One region of the Litoribrevibacter euphylliae genome, then DNA from elsewhere that is predicted to be linked to it. Evidence: predicted binding sites of a transcription regulator. Region 1 holds the regulator's gene; the other holds the start of a gene.
The links. The regulator FNR, encoded in region 1, switches genes on or off when oxygen is low (the NO sensors DNR and NnrR bind a similar motif). The targets are predictions, from matches to a motif close to TTGATNTANATCAA.
Positions count from the first base shown of each region.

Region 2: a site for FNR is predicted at 10,412-10,425, ahead of hemN (oxygen-independent coproporphyrinogen III oxidase). Genes of this name have one in related genera too.

Region 1 covers NZ_JBHRSZ010000004.1:309,371-324,761, forward strand. Annotated here, with positions in the region: gene ACFOEK_RS08865 (ATP-binding cassette domain-containing protein) at 1-1,860, shown strand, start outside; gene ACFOEK_RS08870 (universal stress protein) at 1,968-2,396, opposite strand; gene ACFOEK_RS08875 (hypothetical protein) at 2,672-3,235, shown strand; gene ppnN (nucleotide 5'-monophosphate nucleosidase PpnN) at 3,298-4,683, shown strand; gene fnr (fumarate/nitrate reduction transcriptional regulator Fnr) at 4,751-5,530, opposite strand; gene ACFOEK_RS08890 (sulfite exporter TauE/SafE family protein) at 5,718-6,713, opposite strand; gene ccoS (cbb3-type cytochrome oxidase assembly protein CcoS) at 6,817-7,023, opposite strand; gene ACFOEK_RS08900 (heavy metal translocating P-type ATPase) at 7,036-9,438, opposite strand; gene ACFOEK_RS08905 (FixH family protein) at 9,549-10,055, opposite strand; gene ccoG (cytochrome c oxidase accessory protein CcoG) at 10,143-11,582, opposite strand; gene ccoP (cytochrome-c oxidase, cbb3-type subunit III) at 11,708-12,607, opposite strand; gene ACFOEK_RS08920 (cbb3-type cytochrome oxidase subunit 3) at 12,611-12,790, opposite strand; gene ccoO (cytochrome-c oxidase, cbb3-type subunit II) at 12,832-13,440, opposite strand; gene ccoN (cytochrome-c oxidase, cbb3-type subunit I) at 13,461-14,906, opposite strand; gene ACFOEK_RS08935 (alpha/beta family hydrolase) at 15,118-15,391, shown strand, end outside.
Region 2 covers NZ_JBHRSZ010000007.1:466,791-482,181, forward strand. Annotated here, with positions in the region: gene ylqF (ribosome biogenesis GTPase YlqF) at 1-296, shown strand, start outside; gene ACFOEK_RS17295 (DUF4136 domain-containing protein) at 301-864, opposite strand; gene ACFOEK_RS17300 (PA3496 family putative envelope integrity protein) at 1,110-1,304, opposite strand; gene ACFOEK_RS17305 (EAL domain-containing protein) at 1,591-4,497, opposite strand; gene uvrD (DNA helicase II) at 4,814-6,970, shown strand; gene ACFOEK_RS17315 (TRAP transporter substrate-binding protein) at 7,016-8,125, shown strand; gene ACFOEK_RS17320 (hypothetical protein) at 8,254-8,832, shown strand; gene hemN (oxygen-independent coproporphyrinogen III oxidase) at 8,956-10,350, opposite strand; gene ACFOEK_RS17330 (hypothetical protein) at 10,456-11,082, opposite strand; gene ACFOEK_RS17335 (DEAD/DEAH box helicase) at 11,235-13,931, shown strand; gene ACFOEK_RS17340 (response regulator) at 14,109-14,882, shown strand; gene ACFOEK_RS17345 (ATP-binding protein) at 14,882-15,391, shown strand, end outside.

The sequences.
Region 1 (15,391 bases):
AATGCATCTCATACCATCAATAAAGGGGATCGCATCGCTGTTATTGGCCGAAATGGTCAGGGGAAGTCTTCCTTGCTTAAGCTTGTTTCAGGTGAACAGTTACCTGATAGCGGCGATATCATTCGATATGATGGTCTTAAAATCGGGGTTTTACAGCAGGATTTACCTGCAGCAGGTGATGAAACTGTTTATCAGGTTGTAGCTGGTGGGCTAGCTGAAGTTGGGGAGCTAATTGCTAAATATCACTCCTTAACCACGGATCCGAATGCAGATTTAGATTTACTTGCAAAAGTTCAAAGTGATATTGAAGCCAAAGATGGTTGGTCGCTGGAGCAAAAAGTAGATCAAATTCTTAAGCGCTTGAATCTTCCTGAAGACAAAAAAATGTCTGAGCTTTCCGGTGGGTGGCGTCGTCGTGTGGTATTGGGGCGGGCATTGGTTGCTGAACCGGATTTATTGTTACTTGATGAACCTACCAACCACTTAGATATCCTAGCGATCGAATGGTTAGAGCAGCAATTACTTCAATTCGAAGGCAGCATTTTGTTGATCACGCACGACCGTAGTTTTCTTAAGAGCGTTGCGAATCGAATCTGGGAATTGGATCGAGGTAATCTGACAAGTTGGGATTGTTCCTATGATAAATTTTTGGTTCGCAAGGAAGAGTGGTTAGCTGCTGAAGAAAAACATTGGCAGGAATTTGATAAGAAACTGGCTCAGGAAGAAACCTGGATTCGCCAAGGGATCAAGGCTCGAAGAACACGAAATGAAGGGCGTGTGAGAGCGCTAAAAGCAATGAGGCAAGAGCGAAAAGAGCGTCGCACTCGTGTCGGTAAAGCCGCGTTCTCTATTTCTTCGGCAGACCGCTCTGGCAAACTCGTGGCAGAACTAGAGTCGGTTTCTCATTCCTTTGGTGATCAAAAAATCTTAGCTGATTTTAATTTTCTCCTGATGAGAGGAGATCGAGTTGGATTGATCGGCCCGAACGGAGTGGGCAAGAGTACCTTATTAAAAGTCATTCTTGGTCAGTTAACGCCCGATGAGGGGCAGGTTCGGCTAGGCACCAAAATGGAAGTGGCCTATTTCGAGCAGCTCCGTAGTCAACTTGAGCTAGAGAAGAGTGTTATTGATAACGTCTCCGAGGGGCGTGAAAGTATCACCATTGGTGGTCAAGATAAGCATATTATTGGTTACTTAAACGAGTTCTTATTTACTCCTGAGCGTGCACGAACGCCAGTCAAGGCACTCTCTGGTGGCGAGAAAAACCGAGTGCTATTGGCTCGGTTATTCAGTCAGCCAGCGAATTTGTTGGTTCTGGATGAGCCTACCAATGACTTAGATATGGAGACTTTGGAGTTGCTCGAAGAGCTGCTGATGGATTTCGATGGCACCATTATTTTAGTGAGTCACGATAGATCCTTCCTGGATAATGTTGTTAGTAATTCATTGATTTTCCATGGAAATGGTGTGGTTGAAGAGATTGTAGGTGGCTTTAGCGACTGGCAAACCTCGGGTGGTAAGTTCAAGCATCTTGATGCGAAGAGTGCGTCTAAAAAGGAAAATAATCCGCCAAAGACCCAAGCAGCGAGCCTTCAGAATGCTCAACCTCCGGTTGAGAAAGCAAAGCCCAAGAAACTTAGTTACAAGCTTCAACGTGAGCTGGATTTGTTGCCGGATCAAATGGCAGAGCAAGAAGCAGTTGTGGAACAACTTCAGGAAGAAACTTCGGCTTCGGATTTTTACCAGCAAGATCATGAGTTGGTGACTCAGAAACTACAGAATTTGGCAGAAGAAGAGAGCAAACTTGAAGTCTTAATGGAACGCTGGGTTGAGCTTGAAGCGATGGCTGAAGGTGAGTAACTGATTAACTTCAACAGCGGTACGTGATAAAAATGCCCGTCAACTTGGAGTGAAGTTACGGGCATTTTTTGATGCTATATATATGGTCGTTTTGTTGGCGCGAATACTTAAATTCGAACCGCTAATACATCGTATTCAGCATGATGAATGACATCAGATGCATGTGAGCCCAACAGTAACGCCAAGCCGTGACGACCATGGCTGCCTACGATGACCAGATCTGCATTAATCTCTTTTGCTTTTCTGTGGACTTCTGCATTCACTGAACCTACCACCACATCGGTTTCAACGGCTTCTAATTCGGTTTTATTGATCAATTGCTTAAGGTTGGTTTTCGCGTGATCAATTAACTGTTCCTGAATTTCAACGACGTCAAAGGGAATGTCTCCGCCAAAAGCGAAAGCGAAAGGCTCGATGGTATGTAGAACATGAACTTTTGAACCAAAGGTTTTTACAAAGGTCTTTGCTGGTTCGATGATTTTTTCTGATTCTTCAGAAAGATCTACCGCAAGTAAAATGGTTGAATAGGTGGTCATACTAAACTCCTTTGATTTGAAACCTTGGTGTCAGTTTCACCGGATTATGCGCTTAAACTATGCTCACTGCATAACAGGTTATACTGGGTTAATGGATAATTTCTTAACCTATCGGTAAATAATTTTCGTAGACCATTTCCTTTGTCTATGATCTTATTATTGAAGTAAGTACTTGATCTTTCAACCTTAATAACTAGGGCGTCGATGTTGTTTAATTGGTGTAGGTCAATGTAGTTGAAGAAAGTTTGGTAAGAATGATTTGAATGGGTGAATGAATGCAAGTCTGGATGGTCGGGGTTGGTTTGGCATTTTTGATGATCGTAGGCTCGATCTTATGGATTATGCCTTCGAAACGGGATCGTAGAATCGCGAAACTACGCCAAGCAGCCATATTACGGGGCATTAAAGTTAAGTTGATGAAATATCCCATGATCAATTTATCTGGGCGTGTTGAAGAAGGGGTTATTGATGCCGCAGCCTATGCTTTCAAAGGCATCGATGAAGAAGAAATCACTGCCGGGTGGATGTTAATCAAGAGCTATCAGTCTTCCGCCGAACAAGAGTCTGATAGCGCTGCTCCCGAAGGCTGGGCTTGGTACATAAATCAACAAGCGCTTTCGGATGATATCATGAGTCATGTGGAATCTTTTTTGCGGAAACATTCAGAGCAAGTTCAAGCCCTTTCTGTGATGACTGGGAGTATTACGATTGGGTGGAATGAACAAGGTGATATTTCAGAATTGGATGGTTTTGAACTTTGGGTAAAAGAACTTCGTCAATTATTAACGGTTTATTTTAAACGTCTTAAAGACGAGAGAGTGGAAAATATCGGGGAGTAAAGAATTAAATCTCTTGATCCTCAACTAGAATTATAAATGGAATTACTGGCAAGGAGTGCGATATGCCATCAGAAGTAATTGATTATTCAGTATTGTCGCCAGTCGGCAGCTTGGACGTTCTGTCTATCAAAGAAATTAATAAACTCAGTGGATTAAACAAAGGTAAGCTTTACGAAATGTTTCGGCGTTGTTCGTTGGCTGTAATGAACAGCGGAATTGATAACGACGATATTGAGCAATTGGAAAACCAGTATTTAGACTTTGAAATCAGCATTGTTCCTCAAGCTCGTGGTGCATGTATTGCGGTACAAAATGCCCCAGCAAGAGCCTTTGTTGATGGAAAAATGATCCAAGGGGTGAAGGAAAATTTGTTCTCGGTACTGCGAGACATTATTCATTTAAGTAGCCAGCTGGACTTAGACGCGTTGAATGAAATTGGCTGTGGGCCTATGGTCACCGAAGCTGTTTTTCACACGCTTCGCCAAGCTAATGCGCTACAAGCTCGGGTTGATCCCAATATCATTGTTTGTTGGGGTGGACACTCCATCAGTGAACATGAATACGATTACACTAAGGAAGTGGGTTATCAATTAGGTTTGAGAGGCTTTGATATTTGTACTGGCTGTGGGCCAGGCGCAATGAAGGGGCCAATGAAAGGCGCCAGTGTGGCGCATGTAAAACAGCGGATAAAACACCCTCGCTACATTGGGCTAACCGAGCCGGGCATCATAGCAGCGGAATCACCTAATCCAATCGTAAATGAATTAATTATTCTCCCTGATATCGAAAAACGTTTAGAGGCGTTCGTTAGGTTAGGGCACGGTATTGTGGTCTTTCCTGGTGGTGCTGGCACCGCAGAAGAAATTTTGTATCTGCTTGGTGTCTTAATGGGGAATAAGCACGGTGCTGAGATTCCTGTTTATTTCACTGCTCCGAAAGAGTCGGCGGATTATTTTCAGCAAATAGACGCGTTTATTGGCGATACCTTAGGGCCTGAGGCGCAAGCGCTTTATGAGATCATCATTGATGACCCGGAAAAAGTCGCAATTGAGTTGCGTTCGCGCATGTCTGAAGTGAAGGCAAACCGAAAGGATCGTAAAGATGCATACTATTTTAATTGGATGCTAGAAATCGATTCTATTTTTCAGGAGCCTTTTACTCCAACTCACAAAACCATGTCGGAATTGAGTTTGGATACCGATTTGCCACCGCACATATTGGCCTCTCAATTACGACGAGCGATGTCTGGAATTGTGGCGGGTAATGTAAAGGAGCAGGGGATTTCTGAAATCCATAAGTACGGTCCGTTTAAATTGCACGGTGAATCTAATTTGATGAAGAAGTTGGATACTTTGCTGGCTTCGTTTGTTCATCAAAAACGTATGAAATTACCGGGTAGTAAATACGTACCTTGTTATGAAGTCGTAACGGAACCTGTTACCAGTTAATGATGTAATCACAGAAACCAAAAGGCCCAGCATTTGCTGGGCCTTTTGGTTAATGAAAGAAAATATATTAGCCGACGACTCGCTTGCCACATGCGCTGGCGGTACCGTCTTGAAGGTCTGCCAGTTCGTATAGGCCTGCGATATCAATCAGTTCAATATCACGGCTGCTGTCTAGGAAGCGAATAAGTTCTTTTTGCTGGAACTTACTGAAAATACGGCTAACGGTTTCTACCGCAAGACCAAGGAAGTTACCTAGATCGTTTCTGGACATGGTCAAACGGAAACGAGATGCAGAATAACCACGACGATGGAAACGTTCCGATACAGACACCAAGAAGGTAGCCAAGCGTTGTTCGGATGTTTTCTTACTAAGCAGTAACATCATTTGCTGGTCTTCGGAAATTTCTTGGCTCATGCTCTGAAGAACCTGATCTCTAAGTTCGGGGAGATCATCAGCAAGTGCATCCAAACTGTCGTATGGAATATCACATACCGTGGTTGTCTCTAGTGCAACGGTAGTAATTGGATATTTCTTATTGAATAGTCCGTTAAGGCCAATCATTTCACCGGCAAAATGGAAACCGACAATTTGTTCTTCACCGGACGGGCTGGTAATAAAACTCTTCACGCTGCCTGAACGGATGGCTAGAACTGAGTGAAAATCGTCACCTTGGCGCCATAGGGTCTGACCCTTTTGGTACGGTCGTCCTCGTTTGATGATGGCGTCTAAACGGTCAATGTCTTGTTCGTGAAGTGACAGTGGTAGACAAAGTGAGCTTAGGGAGCAATCCTGGCAGCTAACTGCGGTACCGCATCCTTTGACGCTGGAAAATTTGTTCTGAGGCATAGTTCAGTGTCCGATTAAGTTTGCCAATTTATATCACAGCTTCTCCATTCTTTAAAGCACGTTTATGGTGCGTTTACAGAAAAGTAACCAAAAGGTCAGCATGTGATATGGCTTCGTTCTAACGTGATAAATCCCTACCTTAATAATCTACAGTATAGGTGTTACTAAGTGATGTAGTTTTAAATACTCAGTGGTTCATTTTAGAGTGGTCCATCTCTGAATGATCCATATGAGAGTGATCCTGTTTCCTAGTGTCTGACGACATATCAGTATGATCCATCTGTGAGCGGTTCATACCGGAGTGATCCATTTGAGAGTGATCCATCGTAGAGTGATCTACCTGTGATTCCGTTTGCATGGCACTGTGGTCATGCATCGAATGGCCTTCATGATTACTGGTGTTGCTGGAATCATGATTTTCATGGTCACTATGGTTTGTATGGTCACCGTGGTTTGAATGGCTACTATGGTTCATATGGTTGTTATGGCTCGAATGATCACCGTGACCAAGTAAGTGCTGACTGTTGCCCCAGATAATCCAAGCGCCCATCAGGATCATCATAATGGCAGCAAGATTACGTACGTTTTTATTTCGTATGATGTTGCTTAATTGTGATGCCAGAAGCCCTGTTGCCAGCATTGTCGGTAGAGTACCTAAACCGAATGCAGCCATAACCATCGCCGAACTCGTAGGGGACGCGTTCGCTGAGGCCAAAACAAGCGTGCTATAGACAAGGCCGCAAGGAAGCCATCCCCAGAGTAATCCTAGAAACAGAGACTTTTTAATAGTATCTGCAGGCAAGAAAGGCTTAGTCAGAGGTTGGATGTGTTTCCAAACCCATTGTCCGGGTTTTTCAATTTTTGTGATGGCCCGAGACCAGTCGGCCACATATAGACCCATAAGAATAATAAAAATACCCGCGACTAGGCGGAGAATCATGCCAATGGTGGGGGATAGGTTGGTAAGTAATGAACTCGCTAAACCTACGATCAGTCCGATCAGTGTATAGCTGCTGATTCTGCCTAGATTAAAACTTAGGTTTTTAATGAATCGTTCAACTAAGCTGCCTTGAGAGTTAAGGCCGAATGTGCCGGTAATTCCGCCGCACATACCGATGCAGTGTGCACCGCCAAGTAATCCAATTAAGAAGGCTGCAGTGAATGATAAGGTTTCTACGGTCATAAAGTACGTCTAAATAAGTGCTGTTTGTCGGTGCTTGTTTTAAAAGCAGTGCCTTGAAATTGTGTTACGTGCAAATTTCAAAGCATCTCATTATCTTTATGCGTTAGTTATTTTCTTGGTTATTTGATTCTTGCTTCTTGATTGGTTTTGCGTCATCCGGCATCAGATCTTCGTCATCATCGAAAAGTATCTTATGAGCCGGTGTCTCCATATCGTCAAATTGACCGCTTTTGATATTCCATACCAGTGTGATCACGGCAATAGTTAAAAAGATGATGGATATCGGAATAAGAAAAAGAATACTGTCCACGGAGAACCTCAATCATATATTTCTAAGGCGTAATGCATTCAGCACAACGACTAAAGAGCTTGCTGACATTCCGATTGCAGCAGCCCAAGGGGGGATGTAACCCGTTGCCGCTAATGGCAGGGCGACCAAATTATACACTAATGCCCAAGTTAGATTCTGCTTAATTATTTTTCGGCAATGATTAGCGATCTTGAATGCCTTGTTGATGGCACTAAGTTGGCCATTCATTAAAATCATGTCGGACTTGGTTTTAGCCAAATCTGTGGCTTCGTTCATCGCAATGGAGATACCTGCGGATGCAAGTACTGGAATGTCGTTGATTCCGTCACCGATCATGAGTGTGTGCTTTTGCTCTTGGTGCAGTTTAGATAATTGATCTAACTTTCCTTGAGGGGTAAGGCCTGAATGAATGTCCTCAATGCCTAATTTCTCTGCCATGAATTTAGCTGATTGAGAGCGATCACCGGTGAGCATGTGCACGCCAAGGTTTTCACGCTTTAATTGGTCCAGTGTTTCTTTGGCATCAGAGCGAAGTGTGTCTTGGACTTTAAACAGTGCAATGAGTTGTGTATTGGATGCGAGTACGACCCAGTTATCTTCATCAGGCAATAGCACTTCGTTAAGGTTTGTATGGTTCTGAATAAATTCGCTGTGACCAATGTAATAAGTAGTACCGTCCAGTTCGCCGCTTAAACCGCCGCCGGGAGTGATTTCGACATGTTGAGCCGGATTCGTAGAGGTCGATGAAGATGTAGTTGGAAATGCTCTTGCAATTGGGTGCTCTGATGTAGCTTCCAGACGTGAGGCTAAGCTCAGAGCCTCTTGTTCTGAAATATCGGCCGGAATCTGAACTTCGGCAATGGAGAGCTTGCCTTCTGTTAGTGTTCCAGTTTTGTCGAATAACACATCTGTGGTGGTTGGAAGTGTTTCAAGCACGTGGGTGCTGGTGATAACCAATCCAGAACGCTTTAATGATGAGGTTGCAGCCGTGATGGCTGTCGGTGTGGCTAATGAGAGTGCACATGGGCAGGTGACTACCAGTACGGATAGGGCAATCCAAAAGGCTTTTTCTGGATCAATAAACATCCAGGCTCCCCAAACACTTACCGCTGTAATCAGTACTGCTGCTACGAAGCGGCTGGCAATCGTATCAGCAATGCGGGCAATGCGAGGTTTGGACGATTCAGCCTTGTTCATCAATTCCACCACTAGATTCAGGGTGTTCTGATGTCCGATCGTGGTGATCTCAATTTCTATAGGGTGGTCAAGGCAAACGGTTCCACCCATCACTGAGTCGCCCATACTTTTTCTGACCGGTAGGTACTCACCTGTTAATGCTGACTCATCAATGTCTGCCGTGCCCTCAATGACTTTGGCATCAGACGGAATGGTATGGCCTGCTTTCACCAAGACCTTATCGCCTACTGCAATCTGCTCGGTTGGCGTTACTCGGTATTCGCCCTCTCGATACACGAGTGTGGAGTTGGGCATTAAACCGATTAGGTCGTTGGTGACTTGCGAATTCTGGTGCCGGACCTTCATTTCAAAATAGCGGCCCAACAACAAGAAGAAGGTAAACATACAGACAGAGTCAAAATACACTTCGCCAGCACCATTAAATGTGGCCCAAATACTGGCAGAATAAGCCAGGGCAATGGCAATAGACACTGGTACATCCATGGTAAGGTGTTTGGTCTTTAAGTCGCGAACAGCTGCGTTGAAGAACGGGAAGGCGGAGTAGATAACAACGGGGGTCGTTAGAAAGAGGCTGGCCCAACGGATGAAGGCTTCATAGGAGCTGTCGATACCAGTGTAATGACCAAAATAGAGTGCGTTGGCCATCATCATGACCTGCATCATACCGATACCGGCAATACCAAGGCGGATTAATGCGGTATGACTTTCTTTCTGTTGTTCCTGTGCAGCACGATTGGCTTTCCAGGGTTCTGCATGATAGCCAATAGCATCAATCGCAAAGAACAAATCGCTAAGCTTTAGTGTATTGGTGTCCCAGGTGATGGTTGCTCTGTGGGTACTGAGATTGACGCGAACATCCTCAATACCGGAGATGCGCTCCAAGTGTTTTTCAATCAACCACACACAGGCAGCACAGGTGATGCCTTTTATGAGTAGAGTGGCTGATGCGAGATTGTCTTCATAGGAGCAGAATTTTTGCTGAACACTTGGCTCATCATAGAGCGCGTATTTTTCTTGTTGATCTGATAGGTCACTGGCCTGTTCGGCTTTTTCCGTTCGGAATTGATAATAATTTTCCAGGCCTGCCCCTGAGATGGTAAGCGCCACGGCTTGGCAGCCTATGCAACAAAAGGCTCTTGACTGATCATCAATGTCAGATGTGATATCCAGGTTTTCAGGAATGGACTCCCCGCAGTGATAACAACTTTGGCTTTGCATAGTTTAAATCTGCTGATAGATGCAGAGTTAGCTCTGCTCTGGATATAACCCATTGGGACTACAAACGTCGTTGATGTCTTAGCCCCAATGAGGTGCTTATTGGGTTGAATTTATTGAGCCGAAATAGTCGCTTGGCTGGTGACGTCGAAATGAAGTTCACCTTTTAGAACCCAAGATGAGTTTTGCAACTCCTGAAGGCGTACATAACGCTTGCCGTCCATGTCATCAGCTACCTGACCCGCATAGCGACCGTTACCTTGATGAGTCAGAACTACTTTTTGGTCTTTGTCTTTAATGATTGGATGAATAAGCTCAAGCAGGAGATTGTTTGGCAATTGTTCCAGTTCACTGTCAAATAGAACCGTCATTTCTCCAGAAGCTTTATCAACGCTAATATTCGCTTGAGTGCTTAGGTTTTTTGCATGTTCTTCTTTTTCAATTCGTTCGTTAATCGTAAGGCCTTCTTTAGAATATTCATCGGTGACCAATCCATCTTGGATTTGGAATGAAATATTCAACATTGTCAGGCCAAGGACAACGGATAGAATAAGAGGGGTTAGTGTGATCCATAGCCAAGGCTGGTTCCAGTTTCCTTGGTTTTCGTTCTGTTCTGTCATGTAAGTAATTGCTCTTTGACTAATTCTATGGGGAGCTGGCCTAGATTAGCCAGCTGCTCATGTAGTTATGATACCTCTGGTGAGAAACTATCTGCGATGTCGAGGGCCCATAAAGCGGCTCTCGGATTCGGCAGTAATTGTTTCGTCACTGTCTGCGACTACATTGAAATAAATTGGTTCACTGCGAGACGCTAAATTTTGGGCAGGAACCACAACACTAACAGGAACCTGGCTGATTTCACCTGATTGAAGGTGGATCTTAGTGTCTCCAATAATGATTAAGTCTTCAAAACCAGACGCCGACAATATATAGGTTTCCGCGTGTTGAGACTTGTTCATTATGCGAATGTTGTAACTGTTTTCAATGTCACCTTTAAAGTTCTCACGGAAGAGGTTCGCACCTCGTCCACGGTCTACTTCTAAGTCCACAGGGATTAAGGTGAACAGATTGTACATCAGAGCGCTGAACATCACGATAAGTGCAACGATATATCCGATAAATCTTGGTCGAAGTAATTTCCACTCGTTGCCTTTGAGCTGGTGTTCACTGGTATAGCTGATGAGGCCTCTGTCATATCCGACTTTGTCCATTACGCTATCGCAGGCTTCGATGCATTTTGCACAGGCAATACATTCGTATTGAAGGCCATCCCGAATATCAATGCCCACTGGACAAACTTGAACGCACAGCGAGCAGTCAACACAGTCACCTAATCCCAGCTCTTTTGGATCGGCACTTTTCTTACGAGGGCCACGATTTTCACCGCGTTCTTCATCATAAGAAACAATAAGCGTGTCTTTATCAAACATGACGGCTTGGAAGCGAGCGTAGGGACACATATAAATACAGACTTGTTCCCGTAGCCAGCCCGCATTTAGATATGTCATCAAAGTAAAGAAACCTAGCCAAAAATAGGCTGTATTACCTGCATTGAAGGTGAAAATATCAATGACTAACTGGCGAATCGGAGTGAAGTAGCCAATGAAAGTAATTGCTGTGGCTAAAGCAAAGGCTAACCACAAGGCATGTTTGGTAAGACGTAATGCTAGCTTTTTAGGGCTGAATGGTTGCTTGTCGAGTTTTATGCGTGCATTCCGATCACCTTCAACTTGTTTTTCTATCCACATAAAAATGAATGTCCAAACGGTTTGAGGGCAGGTGTAGCCACACCATATCCGACCTGCAAACATGGTGATGGCGAAGAGTCCGAAGGCGCAGATGACAAGAAGCATAGAAAGAAGCATCAAATCTTGAGGCCAAAGCGTGATGCTAAAAATATTAAACTGACGGTTGGGGATGTCCCATAGAACGGCTTGGTGACCATTCCAGTTGAGCCACGATGTGCCAAAAAATACTACGAACAAAAGCCATCCACCCATTTTTCTAAATTTGGTGAATTGGCCGGTAATGGCGCGAACTTGGATTTTATCTCGGCTTTTGATGGCTTGGTCGCCCGTGAACATCTCAGCTGAGTTAGGTTCGACTTCAGGTGACGCTATATTTTTAGTTGGGATCTTATCGCCCATAGCAGCCTCTTAGCTAATCATTACTTTGTGCGTGGGTATTATCTTTATCTGCCTTTTGAATGTATAGGCCAAAAACAAAAAATGCGGCTGAAAAGCCGCATTTTTTACCAACTAAATGATGCAAATCATTTGTTGGATAGGCTGTAGATGTACGCCGAAAGGATGTGAACTTTTTGCTCGCCAAGAAGGTCTTGGTGAGCAGGCATCACACCTGTACGTCCGTTACGAATGGTGTGTTTAACACGCTGTAACGTACCGCCGTATAGCCAAGTGTTATCAGTTAGGTTAGGTGCACCTAGTAGTTCGTTGCCTTTACCGTCCTGACCGTGACAAGCAGCACAGTTAGCGTATAGTTCTTTACCACGCGCTGCCGCTTCTTGATCAGCTTCTTCACGACCACTTAGGGTAAGAACGTAATTCGCTACATCGTTCACACCGTCTTCACCTAGGCTTTCACCCCAGGCAGGCATCAGACCTTGACGGCCACTCATGATAGTAGTTTTGATCGTCTCACCTGCACCACCATACAACCAATCGTTATCGGTTAGGTTAGGGAAGCCATAGCCACCACGAGCATCCTGACCGTGACATACTGCACAGTTGTTCAAGAACAGACGACGACCGATTTTTACTGCTTCTTCGTTTTGCGAAAGTTGCTCAACAGGAACAGCTGCGTGTTTTTCGAAGATAGGGCCGTATTTTTCTTGGTGTGCTTGTTGATCTGCTTCAAGGCGTGACAGGTTTGTGATACCTGATAGACCTTGAGAGTTACCCATTGGGTAAATTGCAAGATAACCTAGACCCCAGAAAATCGTACCGTAGAACAACCATAGCCACCATTTCGGCATTGGATTGTCGTATTCTTCAATACCATCAAAGGTATGATGCATTTTACGATCCGGAGAGTCCGAACCTTTAATACGCTTTGCGAAGTGCAGCAGATAAAGGAAGCTTAGGATCAAGCCAACACTGATGATCCAAGTCCATAAGCTCCAGAATCCTGTGAGCACATTTTCTTCTGCCATGATTTACTCCTGATTCTTCTTGTCAGAAGAGGCTAGATCTTCTTCATCTTTATCTGCGAAAGGAAGATTAGCCGCCTCATCAAATGGTTTTTTGCGTCGTGAACTGAAGGTCCAAATAATGATGCCGGTGAATACTACAGCCATTGTAATTGTGGCTAGACCTCTTAAATCATTAACATCCATCAGTTCATTCCCCGTATGAATTAAAAATTAACGGTTGCAAATTAACGCTTATCTTTAAGTGCTGTACCCAGGTTTTGAAGATAAGCAACAACTGCATCAATCTCGCGTTTGCCGCGTACTTCAGCGCGAGCGTTGTCGATTTGCTCGTCTGTGTACGGAACGCCTAGAGTGCGAAGTGCTGCTAATTTCTTACCTGTGTCGTCACCTGTTAGTTTATTTTCAAACAACCATGGGAAAGCAGGCATGTTTGAATCAGGTACTACGTCACGTGGGTTGTAAAGGTGAGCACGGTGCCATTCGTCACTGTACTTACCACCAACACGGTGAAGATCAGGACCAGTACGCTTAGAACCCCATAGATGTGGGTGATCGTAAACATACTCGCCGGCGACAGAGTAGTGACCATAGCGCTCAACTTCTGCACGCAGAGGACGAACCATCTGAGTGTGACATACGTTACAACCTTCACGGATGTAGATGTCTTTACCTTCTTGTTGAAGGGCAGTAAGCGGCTTAAGGCCTTCTACAGGTTCTGTAGTCTGCTTTGCGAAGAACAAAGGAACGATTTCAACAAGAGCACCGAAGCTGATACCGATCAAAGAAAGAACGATCATCAGGCCGATATTCTTCTCGACTGTTTCGTGTTGCATATTCTACTCCTTGCTCCTGATTATGCCGTTTGAGCTTGAGCAGCTGTTGCTTGCTCAGTCTTAGCTTGACGGATTGTGCGATAGAAGTTGTATGCCATGACAAACATACCGCTCAAGAACACCGCACCACCTAATATACGCATGCCGTAACCGAACTTGCTGTATACCACACTGTCTACGAAGCTGAACTTCAAGGTGCCGTCTACGTCAACAGCTTTCCACATTAGACCTTGACCGATACCGTTGATCCACATCGCAACGATGTAAAGTACTGTACCGATGGTTGCCAACCAGAAGTGAAGGTTGATCGCACCTGTGCTGAACATTTCCTTACGGCCATATAGACGAGGAAGCATGTGATAAAGAGCACCGATAGATACCATTGCTACCCAGCCAAGCGCACCTGAGTGTACGTGACCTACAGTCCAGTCCGTGTTATGTGAAAGCGCGTTCACAGACTTGATTGACATCATTGGACCTTCGAAAGTAGACATACCGTAGAAAGAAAGAGAAACAACTAGGAAACGAAGAATAGGGTCGTTACGTAGTTTGTGCCATGCACCAGACAGCGTCATCATACCGTTGATCATACCACCCCAAGAAGGAGCAAGAAGGATCACAGACATTACCATACCTACGTTTTGAGCCCACTCAGGAAGTGCAGAGTAGTGAAGGTGGTGAGCACCTGCCCAGATATAGATAGAAATTAGAGCCCAGAAGTGAACTACTGATAGACGATATGAGTAGATTGGACGCTCTGCTTGTTTAGGTACGAAGTAGTACATGATGCCAAGGAAACCAGCAGTTAGGAAGAAGCCTACTGCGTTGTGGCCGTACCACCATTGAACCATTGCATCTACCGCACCAGCATATACGTAGTAAGACTTCCAAAGACTAACTGGAAGCTGCATGCTGTTACCGATGTGAAGAACTGCAACTGTCAGAATAAAGGCAACATAGAACCAGTTAGCTACATAAATGTGCTTGGTTTTACGGTTGCGAATAGTGCCGATAAATACAACAGCGTATGAAATCCATACCAATGCAATTAGGATATCGATAGGCCACTCAAGCTCAGCGTATTCGTGGGAAGAAGTGAAACCTAACGGTAGCGTAATAGCGGCTGCTACGATCACTGCTTGCCAACCCCAGAATGTGAATTTCACAAGAGGTTCAAACGCTAAGCGTGTCTGACATGTACGTTGTACAACGTAGTATGACGTTGCAAACAAGGCACAACCACCGAATGCAAAGATTACGGCGTTAGTATGAAGAGGGCGAAGACGACCAAAATGCGTCCATGGCAGATTCAGGTTTAGTTCAGGAAATAGAAGTTGCGATGCAATTAATACACCGACTCCCATGCCGACAATACCCCATATCACGGTCATGATAGCGAACTGGCGCACAACCCCATAATTGTAGGTTGGGTGTTCGAAGGTAGACTGATTCGCAGTAGCACTCATATCAGTTTCCAGGCTTAGTTAGTTATGGTTTATGAAATCGCGCGCAAGTATGCGTAAATCCCGCATACAATGCAAACGATGGTTTGAATTATATGGATTCTTCAATTAGAAATGAATCTGTGTATGCCTATTAACCCTATGATCTATGTCAGTATTTTGAGTGTTAATGGTAAAAATGGCTAAACAGAGTTTAGAACAAGCTAGGAGAAGTATGGAATTTCTAACAACAAAAGCTAGAAATGAAGACACCGGAATAACCTTTGTGTTTGCACATGGTGCTGGTGCACCGATGGATTCGGATTTCATGAATGACGTATCTGAGTTATTTGCTGATCAGGGAATTACTGTTGTCCGTTTTGAATTTCCTTATATGCAAAAGCGTCGTGAAACGGGTAAGAAGCGACCACCAGATCGTGCGCCTAAACTGTTGGCTTGTTGGCAGGAAGCATTGGCGCAATTGACTTCTACATATTCCTCCATCTTTA
Region 2 (15,391 bases), on a different contig from region 1:
CCTATCCTGAGCGTGTCCAGGAACGCTATAAACTTGATGAATTACCGGGCAGTGATCTAGAGCTACTCGAAGCGATTGGCAACAAACGCGGCTGTCGTCGTTCCGGCGGCATGGTGGATCTACACAAAGCGTCTGAAATTCTACTGAATGAACTGCGTTCCGGCATGTTGGGTCAGGTAACCTATGAAACGCCTGAGATGGTTCAAGCCGAAGAAATCAAAATGGAAGAAGTTCGCGCTCAAAAAGAAGCCGAGAAAGCTGACAAAGCCGCTAAGCGTAAGAAGCGCCGACGCTAATGCGTTAGAGCGCTTTTTCCTCTTTTAAAGATTCCTTCGGCGGAAACGCCTTCATTAGTTCAGTGATTGCCAGACCAATTGTTTCTTCCCTTTCTTGCGGCGTTGCGCCTTCACTGACCCGTGAACCCACGATTCCTCGCCACTGTAATTCATTGGTTGTTCCGTCGTGAATGTCTACGATGATCGAGCCGTATTGGTATTCGTCGACATAGGTTTCGTATCTGGCGTGGCTGCAACCAACCCAAGGGCATCGGTGATTATAGAAACGATGTACGTCGATTTTGGGCTCTACCAGAAAAAAATAGGAGATGTGGAAGTCGGCGGTTTTGTTTTCGGTTAAGTTGAATCCTTTGGCTTGTAGCTCTTTATTCATCGCGTTTACGATGCGTTGGCGGGTTAAGTCGCTGTCGTAAGGGTCTTTGGGAGAAATGTCAGCCAGTTGCCAACGATAGTTTTTCCAGTGGTCGGTGGTGAGTTTCGGGTTGTAATCCGTAGAGACATTGAAGGTGGAGCAAGCACTTAGTATCAGCGCCAGACACAGAGTAAAACAGAGTTTGATGGCACGCATGAGTCGACCTTATTTTGGTACGAAAAACCCGTTAAATCAGGTGAGTATATTACTAAGGTTAGTCCTTATTTTTGGCGGAAGGTTTCATTAAATAACAAAGAAAACAGCAAGAAAGCAGGGACAAGAACACTAGCCAACACCAAAGATTGGAAAATGATCCTTAACACTCACAAACCTGGCAACATCAGGGGTGTGATTGCAATCACGCAGAGATCTAATGATGTGCGGTGACTGTATTTGCGAAGTTACTCGTCAAATGGGAATTCTTCGATTTGATGTCGAAGTTCCTGTTGTTCACGATAGAGCTCAATGGATAAGCGAGCGGCACGCATTTTCTTGCACTTCTCCTGCTCACGCGCTTTTTTACCGTCTAGCTCCACATGCATACTTGCGTTCAGTATTTCGGTTTTCACTTCGCTTACTTTTTCGCCATTGATCATAGTCGGCCTCCTTGGTGATCAATAATTCGAAATTTTAAAAGCTGAATTGTGACGGTCTTATGTAATCTCTATTACTTTTTAATACCAATGGATTGTATAAAAATCAAACATTATGCTGATTTTTAATTGATCTCTGTGAAATATTTCCTTCTTTTCTTACAAAAAGCCCGGTAATAGGGAATCAGCGGTCGTTTTCTAAAGGCCGTTTGAAAAGATGTTGGTGCGAAGATGAATAGAAGTTGGTTGCTTTGTGAGCGGTTTGAAGTCGGTGATTGAGTACTTTTTATTAGGCGGCGAAATTGGCCAGCATGGTTTGCATTTGATCATTCGTAAGTGGACGACTGACCAGATAGCCCTGGATGAGGTCGCAGTTTTGATCTCGCAAGAATTCACGGGACTCGATGGTTTCAACCCCTTCGGCAATTACGCGTAAATCCAGGCTATGGGCCATGGCAATAATGGCCTTGGTGATGGCGGCATCGTCCTGATTGGTGTTGATTTCACGAATAAAGGATTGGTCGATCTTAAGAATGTCGATTGGGAATCGCTTAAGGTAACTCAGGGACGAATAGCCGGTGCCAAAGTCGTCGATGGACAGACCGACGCCAAGGTCACGGATGTCCTGAAGCTGGCTGATGGTAGTTTCGACATCGTCCATCAATAAACTTTCGGTGATTTCAAGAATCAGGCGGTCCGCTTCGAGATTGGTTTCTTTGAGGATTTGCTTCAACAGCGCCATAAAGCCGTCGGCTTTCAATTGCTGGGCGGACAGATTTACCGAGACTTTGAGATCGCCAAAACCTTTCAAAGACCACCAACGCGCTTGCTGACAGGCGGTTCGCAGTACAAATTCCCCGATCTTATTGATTAATCCGGTTTGCTCGGCCAGAGGAATAAATTTGGCCGGAGGAATGAGACCGTGTTCTGGGTGGTTCCAGCGAATTAATGCTTCAGCGGATTCAATGCAATTGTCTTTAAGATTCTGTTTTGGCTGATAAAACACCTCAAACTGTTGTTTGACCAGTGCATTATGTAATTCATTTTCCAGATGTAAACGTTCAGCTGAACTGTCATTAAGGTGTTCAGAGTAAAGATAGAAAACGTTGCCGCCCATGCCTTTGGCCTGATTTCGTGCCAACTCGGCTTGGTTCATCAAGGTATGCATATCTTTGGTGTGGTTCGGGGTGATGCTGATCCCGATACTGGCTGACAAGATTAGGTCTTTATCTGAAATATTGACCGGTAGATTGAGCACTTCAATGGCTTTACGTGCCTTGGTTTGGATCGCTCTCAGATCGTCTGAGTATTCAATGGCAATGGCAAATTCATCACTGTTGTAGCGAGACACGGTATCGGCATCGCTAAAGATCTGGGACAGGCGTTCGGCGGCAGTACGTAGAACCTTGTCGCCAGCATTATGACCAAAGGTATCGTTAATCAGTTTAAAGCGGTCGAGGTTGATCAGAAACAGCGCCAAAGGGCGTTCGGTGCGATGGCTGTGTTGCATTGAAGCGTGTAGACGATCGAGAAATAGGTCTCGATTCACCAGACCGGTGAGCTTGTCGTAATGCGTCAGGTAACGCAGCTTGCGGTCGATTTCTTTACGCGCGGTGAGATCCGACAGCAAACAAATGTAATGCGATGGTAAGCCACTCTTATCACGGACTAAATTAATCTTGAGCCACATTGGGTAGGCCGACCCGGACTTTCGGTAATCGGTGATTTCGCCTTGCCAGAAGTCGTTATGGGCCAGCTCACGACCAATGGCTTTTAACGTTTCCAATTTCTCTACCGAGTCGTCCAGATCCACGGAGGTTTTGCCGATGACTTCGTTCAGTTCATAACCCGTCATGGTGATGAAGCTGTTATTGACGGTCATAAAGCGGAAGTTTTGGTCAAGAATGGCAATGGCTTCAGTGGTGTTTTGGAATACGATATTCCCGAGACGTAACTTCTCGGTATGCTCCATTTCTCGGGTTACTTCACGGCGCGTACCCAATATCCGGGTTGCTCGGCCTTTTTCATTCCACTCCACCGCTTGTCCGGAATCTTCAAACCATAACCAACCGCCGTCCGGCTGACGAATACGGTAACGCACCAAGTATTGCTCGGTATTGCCGCGCATGTGTTCAATCAAGGCTTTGCGGGCGGCACGAAAATCTTCGTGATGGGTGTTGGCTTTCAGGTGTTTCAGGAATTGGTTGGTGGTGGTGTTACTGCTGCCAAACAACTTGTGGAAGTGCGAATGGTAAATACAATCGTTTTCAAGATCCCATTCCCATAAGCCTAGTTGGCTAACTTCCATCGACTTGGAGAGGCGATTCTGGCTGTCCAAAAGTTCTTTGGTGGTGTTTTTATGCAGCGACATTTCCTGCTCGAGCAGGTGGTTGGTTTGTTGCAACTCTTGCGTTCTATGATCGACGGTTTGTTCCAATTGCTCATGCGCGCGCTTGAGCTTTAATTCTGCCGCTACTCGCTGTTGGACCTCTTGGATCAACTCCTGATTAAGCTCATCGGATTGGGTCATTGCATGTGTAAGATTATTAATCAGCGCCTCTTTATCCGCGCGATACTTGAGCGCGATCACGGTAGAACGATTGATGCGTACGGCACTGTAAAACACGAATACCGAGAACAATCCGGCGACAAAAATTAGGTTGCTGTGAGCAAAATCCTGGATGTTCACCAGATGAATAAAAGGCGCGGCTAGAATAGCAACGGCAAAGCCGATGAACGCTGGCATATAGGCCGAAAAGGCGGCCGTAGAGTAGACGGCTAGTGACGCAATTAAACTGAACAGTAAGGCTTGATCATTGGTTGAGGTGGGATTGATAGCAAAGAACATCCCGCCCCAAGCTAAGCCTGACAGCGCTGAACCCAGAGTCGCAAGAATACTCTTGGTGCGCATAGCGACTTGGCGATTATTGGCGATGAAAGAGTAGAAGCCGAGTTGGCCTAACGGTAAACAACATTGCAATACCAACCAGCCAATGGTGACCGCCGGAGGAAGATGATGCCAAAAGGTAACCACGACAACCAAGCTGGCCAGTAACGACAGGGTGTAAAAGGCCTTAGACTCGACTGCTAACCGTTTTAGCTGAGCCTTAAGTAGCTGACTTTCACCGGAAGGCGCTTCGTCAGGCTGGGAGACATCATTTACTGGTGCCGTAGTTGCTTGATTTAGTGATTGCATAAGCTGAAATCTGGCTATTCGTCTTTGTGTGCTGGTGGCCGATCTGGTTTTGTTAGATACTTGTCGGCTTTGTATGTAGTCTCGGATTATCTGAGTAATCTTGGGCTACTAAGTTATTAAGCAGTAAGTCACTGCACCAAAGACATAGTTATTATTTGTCTTCAGGATAATGACTGAATTCTCAGTAGTTGTAAACTTATGTAACTAGATATTCGGATGAAGTCGAAGAGTTTTTTATAACTGCTTGAAAGCAATGGAAAATAAATCGTAAAAATTCGCCAAAAGTCGATAACTCGGCAGGAACCAGTTCTCAATTATGGATATTAGCCATCTCTTAGATCATCTCAACGACGCTCAACGTCAGGCCGTTTCTGCAGAACAGGGCAGTGCACTTGTGCTGGCCGGCGCCGGTTCGGGTAAAACCCGTGTGCTTGTACACCGTATCGCCTGGTTAATGCAGGTAGAGCATGTGTCACCTTATGCCATCATGGCAGTAACCTTTACCAACAAGGCGGCTCGGGAAATGCGAGGCCGTATCGAAGAGATTTTAGGTACGTCGATTCAAGGGATGTGGGTTGGCACCTTCCACGGGTTAGCGCATCGTTTGTTGAAATTGCATTACCAAGACGTGGGCTTACCTGAGAACTTTCAGATTCTGGATTCCGATGATCAATTGCGTTTGGTGAAGCGTATTCTGCGTGAACAGCAGATGGATGAGTCGCAATGGCCACCGCGTCAGGTGCAGAGTTACATCAATTCGCAGAAAGACGAAGGGCTGCGTGCTGATCATATTCCGCCGTCTTATGATCCTTACTACAACCGCATGATCGAGTTGTATAAGTCCTATGAACAAGCCTGTGAGCGCGGTGGCATGGTGGACTTTGGCGAGTTACTGCTGCGTTCTCATGAGCTTTGGTTAAAACGCCCGGATGTATTGGCTCATTATCAGAAGCGGTTCAGCAACATTCTGGTGGACGAATTTCAGGACACCAACACCATCCAATACGCTTGGTTGCGTGTGTTAGCGGGCCAAAACGTTCATTTAACGGCGGTTGGGGATGACGATCAGTCCATTTACGGTTGGCGTGGTGCCAAGATCGAAAACATTCGCCAATTCCAGACCGACTTTGCCGGCTCGGATGTCATCCGCCTGGAGCAAAACTACCGGTCTACTGGCAATATTCTGAACGCCGCCAATGCGGTGATCGAGAACAACCCGGATCGTCTTGGCAAGAAGCTGTGGACGGACGATGGTGAAGGCGAGTTGATTGACCTCTACGAAGCCTTTAACGAACAAGAAGAAGCGCGTTTTATTACTGAGCGCATCGACGAATATCAGGCCGATGGTCATCGTCTGGATGAAATTGCCATTCTTTACCGTTCGAATGCGCAATCGCGAGTACTGGAAGAATCTTTATTGCGCTCCGGTACTCCGTACCGTATTTATGGCGGTCAGCGTTTCTACGATCGCTTGGAAATCCGTAATGCCATGGCGTATTTGAGACTGCTGTCTAATCGTCATGATGATCCCGCCTTTGACCGAGTATTGAATGTCCCCGCGCGAGGCATTGGCAATAAAACCGCGGAGCAGATTCGTGATTTTGCCCGTCAGCAAAATGTGTCTCTATGGCATGCGGCCAATGAAATGTTATCGCTGAAACTGTTATCGGCTCGGGCGGCGAACGCCTTGGATGGTTTTATTCAGCTGATTGATCAGATGTCGCAACACACCGACGGCTTACCACTTGATGAGATTGTGAGCCAAGTGGTTGAGCGCAGTGGCTTGATCGAACACCACCTTAAAGAAAAGGGCGAAGCCGGTCGCAGTCGTGTGGAAAACATGCAGGAGCTGGCCAGTGCCGCCAAGCAATTCCGTAATGAAACCGAACATTCCTCTGAGCTGGTGGCTTTCCTCGACAGCGCCGCACTGGATGCCGGTGATACGCAAGCCAGCGAATACGAATCGGCGGTGCAAATGATGACTTTGCACTCAGCGAAAGGCTTGGAGTTCCCATTGGTGTTTATGGTGGGTATGGAAGAAGGTTTGTTCCCGCATAAGATGTCGGCCGATGAGCCGGGCCGTTTGGAAGAAGAGCGCCGTTTGGCTTATGTTGGCATTACTCGTGCCATGAGTAAGTTGGTACTTACTTATGCGGAGAGCCGACGGCTGCATGGCAAAGAAAACTTCAATCGCTTATCGCGGTTTGTGAATGAGATTCCGAGCGAATACGTACATGAGCTACGAGTGAAAACGCCGATTACCAAGCCTGCCGCTTCTGGGCTAGGCTTGTCGGCCGGACAACCGGATTCGACCTTGATTCCGCTAGGGCAACGGGTCTATCACGAGATCTTTGGTGAAGGCATTGTATTGAACTGCGAAGGTCGTGGTGGAAATGCTCGTGTTCAGGTAAATTTTAGCGACGAAGGCAGTAAGTGGCTGATGTTGGCCTATGCTAATCTTCAGCTACTTTAGGAATTCTGAAATAAAAATAACGAATATAGAGACAAGGAGAAGCGTATGAAACGTCGTGATCTATTAACGGCGGCAGGTATTGGTGCCGCTGCAGTAGCGTTGTCAGGCTGTCAGAAGCAAGAATGTGATGAGCAGGCTGCAGCAACTACGTCCGAGAAACAAACCTTCGAGTGGAAGTTAGTGACTTCCTGGCCAAAGAACTTTCCTGGTTTGGGCATGGCACCGGAACGTTTGTCGAAGCTGGTAGATACCATGTCTAACGGACGTTTAAAGATCAAAGTCTATGGTGCTGGTGAGTTAGTGCCTGCATTGGAAGTGTTTGATGCCGTTTCTCGTGGAACCGCGCAAATGGGGCACAGTGGTGCTTATTACTGGAAAGGTAAAGTGCCTGCGGCGCAGTTCTTTACTTCCGTGCCTTACGGTTTGACTGCGCAAGAAATCAACGCCTGGATCAATTACGGTGGCGGCCAGGAGTTGTGGGAAGAAATCTACGCAGAGCATGATGTTTATCCGCTTCCTGGTGGTAATACCGGTGTGCAAATGGCCGGTTGGTTCAATAAAGAAATTAACTCCATTGAGGATCTGAAAGGTCTGAAAATGCGTATTCCGGGCTTGGGCGGTGAAGTACTTAAGCGCGTTGGTGGTACGCCGGTTAATATCCCAGGCGGCGAGTTATTCACAGCCCTGCAAACGGGGGCAATTGATGCCACAGAGTGGGTTGGCCCGTACAACGATTTGGCGTTTGGTTTTTATAAAGCGGCGAAATTCTGTTATTACCCAGGCTGGCACGAGCCAGGTTCTATGATGGAGTTCTCCATTAACAAAACTGCGCTGAATGGTTTGCCTGCTGATCTTCAGGAAATCCTGAAAGTAGCGACTAAAGCCATCAACCAAGATATGTTGGATGAGTACACGGCGCGTAACAATGCGGCATTAAGCGAGTTGGTGAACAAGCATAATGTGGAAGTTCGTCGTCTACCGGACGAGGTCTTGGCAGTGTTGAAGACAACCTCCGATGAGGTGGTTTCTGAAGTGGCGAAAACGGATCCTCTAACCCAGAAGGTGTTTGATTCGTTCATTGCCTTCCGTGACGGGGTTAGCAATTGGCATGCATTGTCTGAACAAGCCTACATCAATGCACGTTCCGGTTCTTAAGTTATAGACTTGCAGGAAAGCAGAAGGCGATCGTCGGGCATTTCTAGTCCCAGATCGCCTTTTTTTGGGCTAATTTATGGGGATGAACTACCCTTAAATTGCCTTCATAACCCATTAAGGATGATGTGATGAATACTCTTTTACGTTTAGGTGCAGTGGTATTTGCCTTCTGTACTGTGTGGTCTTCTTCAGTGCTTGCGGATACGTTGACCGGTACTTTGGTCTCTCAATGGATCAAAAGCCAACCTGCGGTGGAAGCTTTTGGTGATAAACACGAGTCCACACTTTCCCCGTATGATGCCAACATTGAAAAGCAAGGTTCGTTAAGCGATGCCTTTAAACAAGGTGTTGTGGCTCTCAAGAAAACCGGCTTGTACGGTGAGTTTGAAGATGTCATTGAGGGCTATGGCTTTGATTCGCCGGAGCAATGGTCTCAGGTGGGCTCTCAAATCATGATGGCTTATATGGCGTTGGAAATGAAGAAACAAGGCCCGCAAATGCAGCAAATGATGGAGCAAATGCAGGCGATGATGAACAACGACCAAATTCCCGCCGAGCAAAAACAAATGATGATGAATGCGATGAAACAAAGCAAAAACATGTATGAATCATCGAAAGATGTGCCTCAGGCGGACATTGATGCGATCACCCCATATTTGCCGCAACTGCAGAACCTGGGTGAAGATTCTGAACCGGCCATGCAGTAGATCTTGATTGTGCCGTAGTTCGTGACTGTAAGTCTTGGACCGTAGGCTCGGATAACCTGCTTGAATAAAAAAAGGGATCGCTTGTGATGGCGATCCCTTTTTATGTGACTTAACTCGAACGAATCAAATGACTTTTGAGAAGCGTTGTTGCAACTCTGGGTTCATGTGCGCATCAAATGCCATACAAATGGAGCGAATTAATAACCGCCCTGGTTGCATGATCTGCAATTGATCTTCGCCCAAATCTACCATGCCGTCTTCCGCAAAGTGCGCTAGTGAGGCTAATTCCTTGGCAAAGTACTCTTTGAAATTGATGTCGTATTTTTCTTCAAACTGGGTGTAATCGAGCTTGTATTGGCAAGCCAGGGTCATGATCAGTTCTTTACGCAACTCGTCGTCTTCATTGAGCTGATACCCTTTTTCCGTTGGCAAAATGTCTTGCGCCAGGAAGTTTTGATACAGCTTCAGGCCTTTGGAGTTTTGACTGTACAAGCCTTGCACCAAGCTGATCGACGACGAACCTAAGCCCACCAAATCCAGTTCATTGTGCGTGGAGTAGCCTTGGAAGTTACGTTGTAACGTGCCCGAGCGCTGTGCCACACAAAGCTCGTCGTCGGCTTTGGCGAAGTGATCCATGCCGATGTAGACATAACCAGCTTCCATCAACTTACGAATGGTTAAGTGCAATAAATCCAATTTCGTTGCGCTGCTTGGAATGGCGTCTGCATCAATGAGCTTTTGCGCTTTGAAGCGATCCGGCAAGTGCGCGTAGTTGAAAACGGCAATCCGGTCTGGATTGAGCTCCACCACCTGATCCAAGGTTTTGGCGAAGGTGTCGGTGGATTGATACGGCAAGCCGTAAATCAAATCGAAACTGATTGACTGATAACCACACCCTCTGGCCGCCTGAACAATTTCATCCACTTCTTCATAGGTTTGAACGCGATTGATGGCGTCCTGTACTTTTGGATCGAAGTCCTGAATGCCCATGCTGATACGGTTAATACCGAGCTTGCGGTAATGGGAGACTTGTTCTGTGGTCAAGGTTCTTGGGTCAACTTCGATGGAGTATTCGCCGGTACGGGTCATGTCCAGATCGAAGTACTTCTCCAGATAGCTGATCACTTGCTGGAACTGTTCTTTGGTCAGGTAGTTCGGCGTGCCGCCACCGAAGTGCAACTGATGTACGGGGCGATGCTTGAACGACGGACTGGTGATTTCCATTTCCTGTTTCAGTGCCGCAATATAAGGATCGGCCTTTTCTTTCTGTTGTGTCACGATCTTATTGCAGCCGCAATAAAAACACAGGCGTTCACAAAACGGGATGTGCACGTACAAGGAAATCGGGTCGGTAACGTCCTTGCATTGCGCTGCATGATTTAGGAATTGATCGTGCTTGATCGGAGTAAAACTCAAGGCCGTTGGATACGAGGTATATCTCGGGCCTTTCCCTTCATAGCGACGAATCATGTCATCGTCCCAATGAAAGTTAGAGAAATCAGTTGATAGTTCTGTCATAGCCCGTAGCCTCACCACATATTATGTACGGTTAATTGTAGTGAGGCGGGACTAAGGCGTTTTGATATGTATCAACGACTGAGTAAGTTTAGAAACTGTGATGCCTTAAAGGAACGACAAATACTGATTCAGCTTGCTTGTGGATAAGTTTGCCGGGTTCATACGATCGGCGATGCGCAGCGCTACGGACAGCTCATCCAGGGCTTTCTTCTCGTCGTCCGTCAGTTTCTCTGCATCGTCACTGTTCAGATAATTGGCCAGCTCGGCATTGACCGAAGAAATATCCTTTGCCAACTCACTTGGATTAGAACCATCGAGATTGTTCAGAATGGCACCAGAACGCTTCAAAATGTCGATCAATGAGTCACTGCTATCAATCAGTTTGACACGATCTGAAATGATGCTGAGGTTGTTCGAGATATTTTCTAGGTTCTTAGGCAATTCTGAATCGGCAATGCGGCCGCCCAGATTCTCGGCCTCTGATTGAGAGATAAAGCCGTAATCGTACAAACGTTGAATGAAATCGCCAGTAATACGCAAACTGCCCGGCCCGTTCGGGAAAAATTCTTCATTCAGTTTCTGAATCTTCTGCGCGCGTGTGGATAACTTGATATCGTCCTGATTATTTGCATCTTGCTTTTGCTCTGTTGCCGAGTTCGTTCCTGTGGACGTCGCAGCGCTGTTGGAGCTGTTGGTGTTGTTCACCAAATTGTTATTGAGTTGAATGGCCATGGCAAATCCTTGCAGTCTGAGCACATAAAATAAGTAGGTTTGAGACCCAGAAGCATTTTGTGTGCCGAGATCTAGGAAATTGATCGATTCACTTCCAAGATCCGCGCTTTTTGGTAATACTCCCCAGCGGGAAATTCATCGGATGACGTTACATGGAACAGTCCTTGGTACAGTTAATTGATTATTTTCGTCGTTGTTATCGGGCCGATAACTACGGTATTTCGATCAGTGATGTCACAAAAATTGCGGGCTCGCGGCAATTAGTGATCGAAGGGAATGACGAACTGGCCTGTGGTGACTTACCGAAACTGCCGTTAGTGGACGACAAAGTTGAGCCATTGGTGGCTCAGGTTGAGAAATACCAGAAAGAACGTTTGTTGGTCTACGGCTGCTTCTTTGTTCAGGGCAAGGTCAGCAGCACCGGGTTCTCGGCGTCCCGAACTCTGAATTCGCCCTTGATTTACTTTCCCGCGCGTATTTCAGCAGAAGACAGCACTTATTATCTTTCCATTGATCACTCGGATTTACGCATCAATCGCCCTTTATTACGGCAATTATTGAAACCGGAACTGGACAGTGCTGCGCTCGAAACCTTTCCATCGATGACTTGGCCGATTGCCATTGAGGATGTAGCACTGTTATCCAAGTGGCTCAGAGACAACACCGTTGTTGTCGAGAGTGAGGAAGTCGGGCGCTGGCCGAGACTGCAAAGCTTATCGACAGAAGTGTCCAAGACGGTGTCAATCGTCAGTGCCTGTTCGTTGATTTTGGCCGAACGCTCCAAAGGGTCACGAGGGGTGTTGCATGAGCTGAATCAGTTGGTGAATACGAATTACCTGTCACCGGCGTTGTCTAGTTTATTGGGCGGGCAGCCTGCAGAGTTTCTGGCAAAAGCCAGTGAACCGGATTTGATACCCGGATTGCTCAGTCAGCCGCAATTAACCGCGTTGAACAATGCGGCCGCTGAAACGGTCAGCCTGATTTCCGGACCACCGGGGACCGGAAAAAGTTACACCATTGCTGCAGTTGCTATTGATCGCATGTTACATGGTGAGTCGGTGCTGGTGGTGTCGAAGAGCGAGCAGGCGATTAATGTGGTCGGTGAGAAGCTGCTTGATGCGTTTAATCTGAAACAAGGCTATGTGCATACGCCGGAGCGTAACTTCCAAAAATCGATGAAAGAGTATTTGGACGGGGTGCTGTCGATGGGGGTGACCCCGAAAGACAACCCAGAAGAAGTAAAGCAAGCGTTAACCAAGGTGAGACATACCTTGGATCAGGCATCTCATGCGTTTCAACGCAAACTGCGCTTGTCTCGTTGGATCAGCTCACACTTAGCACAGACCTCCGGTGATTGGTGGCGGACGTTAACTCGACCTTTGTTACAGTGGCTAAGCGGCTGGTCATCGCCTTCGGCATTATGGCAATACCCGCATCAGGTTGGGCAATTACAAGCCGAACGCGAAGCTTTATGTGCCCAATACATTAATGCTTACCGGGAACAGCAGTTACAGGGCTTGTTAGACAATAAGCGAGGTGAGCTGTCGAAGTTTCTACAAGCGTTGAAAGCGAGAAATTCAAAGACGCAAAAAGAACGCTTCGATCAAACAGATTTTGACACCGTATTGGATGCCTTTCCGATCTGGTTGGTGAATGTTAATGAATTGAATAATGTGTTGCCGCTACGGCCGGACATGTTCGATGTGGTGATTTTCGATGAAGCCACACAATGCGACATGGCGACGGCGATTCCTGCGTTACAACGGGCCAAACGCGCGGTGATTGTGGGGGATGGCAAGCAATTACGGCATGTCTCCTTCGTATCGAGGCGAGAGCAGCAGGCGTTGTTTGAGTTCTGTCAGCTCGATCCGGCGTTGGAGCAGCAATACAGTTATCGAGACCAGTCGGTGTTGGATATCGCATCCGATGCCATTCAAAGCCAGAAAGCGGTGTGCCTGTTGGACGAATATTACCGGGGCAAGGCCGATTTAATTTCTTTCAGTAACGCCCATTTCTATCAGGATCGTTTAAAGGTGATGCGCAGTCGTCCGGGCGAATTGATTGAACCGGCACTGGGTTTCACCAAAGTCGACGGTGAGCGGGCGCGTACCGGTAGGAACAGCGAAGAGACACAGCGCATTCTGCAACACATTCAATCGGTGATTGAGGAATGTGCGGATGCACTGTTGAAGCCGAGCATCGGAGTTTTGTCGCCGTTTCGTGAACAAGCTCAGTTTCTGGAGAAAGAGATTCTAGCTTCCTTATCGGACGACACCATTCAAGCGCATAAATTGCGGATCGACACGCCTTATGGTTTTCAAGGTGAGGAGCGTGACCTGATGCTGTTGTCGATGGCCATTGATGATCGTTCAGGGCGAGCGTCGGCGTATCTCAATCGTGAGGACATGTTTAACGTGGCGGTGACGCGCGCCAAAGAACGGATGCAGGTGTTCTATTCGGTTGACCCTAAACAGTTATCCACAGACAACCTGTTCCGTCGTTACTTGGAACACAATCATCTGCCAAACGCCAACATTGAAAGTGATGAAGCGCGCTGCGAGTTCGCCAATTCGCTGGCCCAGTCGTTGTCTTCATCCGGTTATCAATGCTGGTTAGGGTTTGAGATTGCCGGGGTGGAAATTGATGTGCTTTGTCAGAAAGATGGGCGCTTACTTGGGGTGGACTTGATTGGCTTCCCTGGCGATTTTCAGGACTTTTACGATGTGGATACTTACAAGAGTTTGTTCCGCTCGGGCATCAGTGTCTTGCCTATGCCGTACAGTGCCTGGCTTCAAGATCAACATGGCTGCCTCAATTGCATCGACGAGTATTTTTCACAAAGCCTCTAGTGGGGTTCCTTGCCAGGTGATGTTTCTCGTTGAGCTTTTTAGCTCGTTAACTGTGTCTGTGTCCAAAACTGTCACACTTTGAACAGGGTACTTTGGCAGCGTTCATGGCACCATTAGTTCGGTACAAACAAGAGTGTTGTGTAAAGAAAAGCGCAGTATAAACAAGATTGAACGATTATGGATAACTTTGCATTGGATACGCCGGCCTATCGACTATTGCTGGTGGAAGACGATCAGGAATTAGCGGGCTTAATCCGAGAGTTTCTGATAAAGAGTGGCTTCGAGGTCGAGCACCTAAGTAATGGTGCCGAAGCGGCGGAGTACATTCTTCAACAGCAACCGGATCTGGTGATCTTGGATGTGATGTTGCCTGGGCTTTCCGGGATGGAAGTATGTAAGCGCGTTCGGCCTTCTTTCTTACAACCCATTCTGATGCTGACGGCGCTGGATGAAGACATGGATCAAATGCTCGGGCTTGAGCTCGGCGCGGATGATTATGTGATTAAGCCAGTAAAGCCGAGATTGTTGTTGTCGCGAATTCGTGCCTTGTTACGTCGTGTGGAGACGGATCGTCAAATGGCACAAGCCACGTCACATACAAGTAGTCACCAAGCTTCGGCAAGCGCATCGCCGATAACTTCTTCCCACTCGGATTGTTTGGTGATTGATCTCAGTGCCCGTTCGGTGGTGTGTTGTCAGTCGCTGGTTACTCTGACCACAGCGGAATTTGATCTCCTGGTATTGTTGGCGGAACATCAGGGCGAAATCGTCTCTCGTGATGACATTGTTCGTAACTTACGAGGCTTTGATTATGACGGCTTGGACCGTTCCATCGACCGTCGTATCTCGCGGGTACGAAAGAAGTTGGGTGATGATTCTTCTGAGCCAAACATCATTAAAACCATTCGCGGTAAAGGTTACCTGTTAAGCCTGCCGGTGGAGATGTGCTAGTGATTAAAGCCTTTTTTCGTATCTGGATTCTGGTCTTTATTCCCTTAGGGTTCTTATTGTTCTCGGAATCCATGAATCCGATCAAAATGATGAATCACTGGTTTGTTTCGGATCGAGTTAACGAAACCTTTAAAGGTACTTTTTACCTGATCGAACAGCGCTTGGCCGCGCTGCCTGAAGAACAGTGGCAGGCGGAGATTCATGCCTTGGCCGATTACTTTGGCTATGAGCTGTATTTATTGTCTCAAGAGCAAATTCAGCAGGCGGAGCAGGATGCCTCTCAAGCACAGGTCGGGGTGGTCTTGAGTGAGGATAACCAAACCGCTTTATTAGCCTTGCCGCCGAACGAAACCTTGTTGATCTTGGCGGATAATGACAGCGATGTCTTGGTGAAACGGCTTGATGCTTCTTCCTGGTGGCTCTATATGATGCTGGATGAATCGGAGTATCTCGACACCTTGAACCAGAGTCGAGGCACTTTGCATTTGTTGATGGCGCGTTTTCAAGAA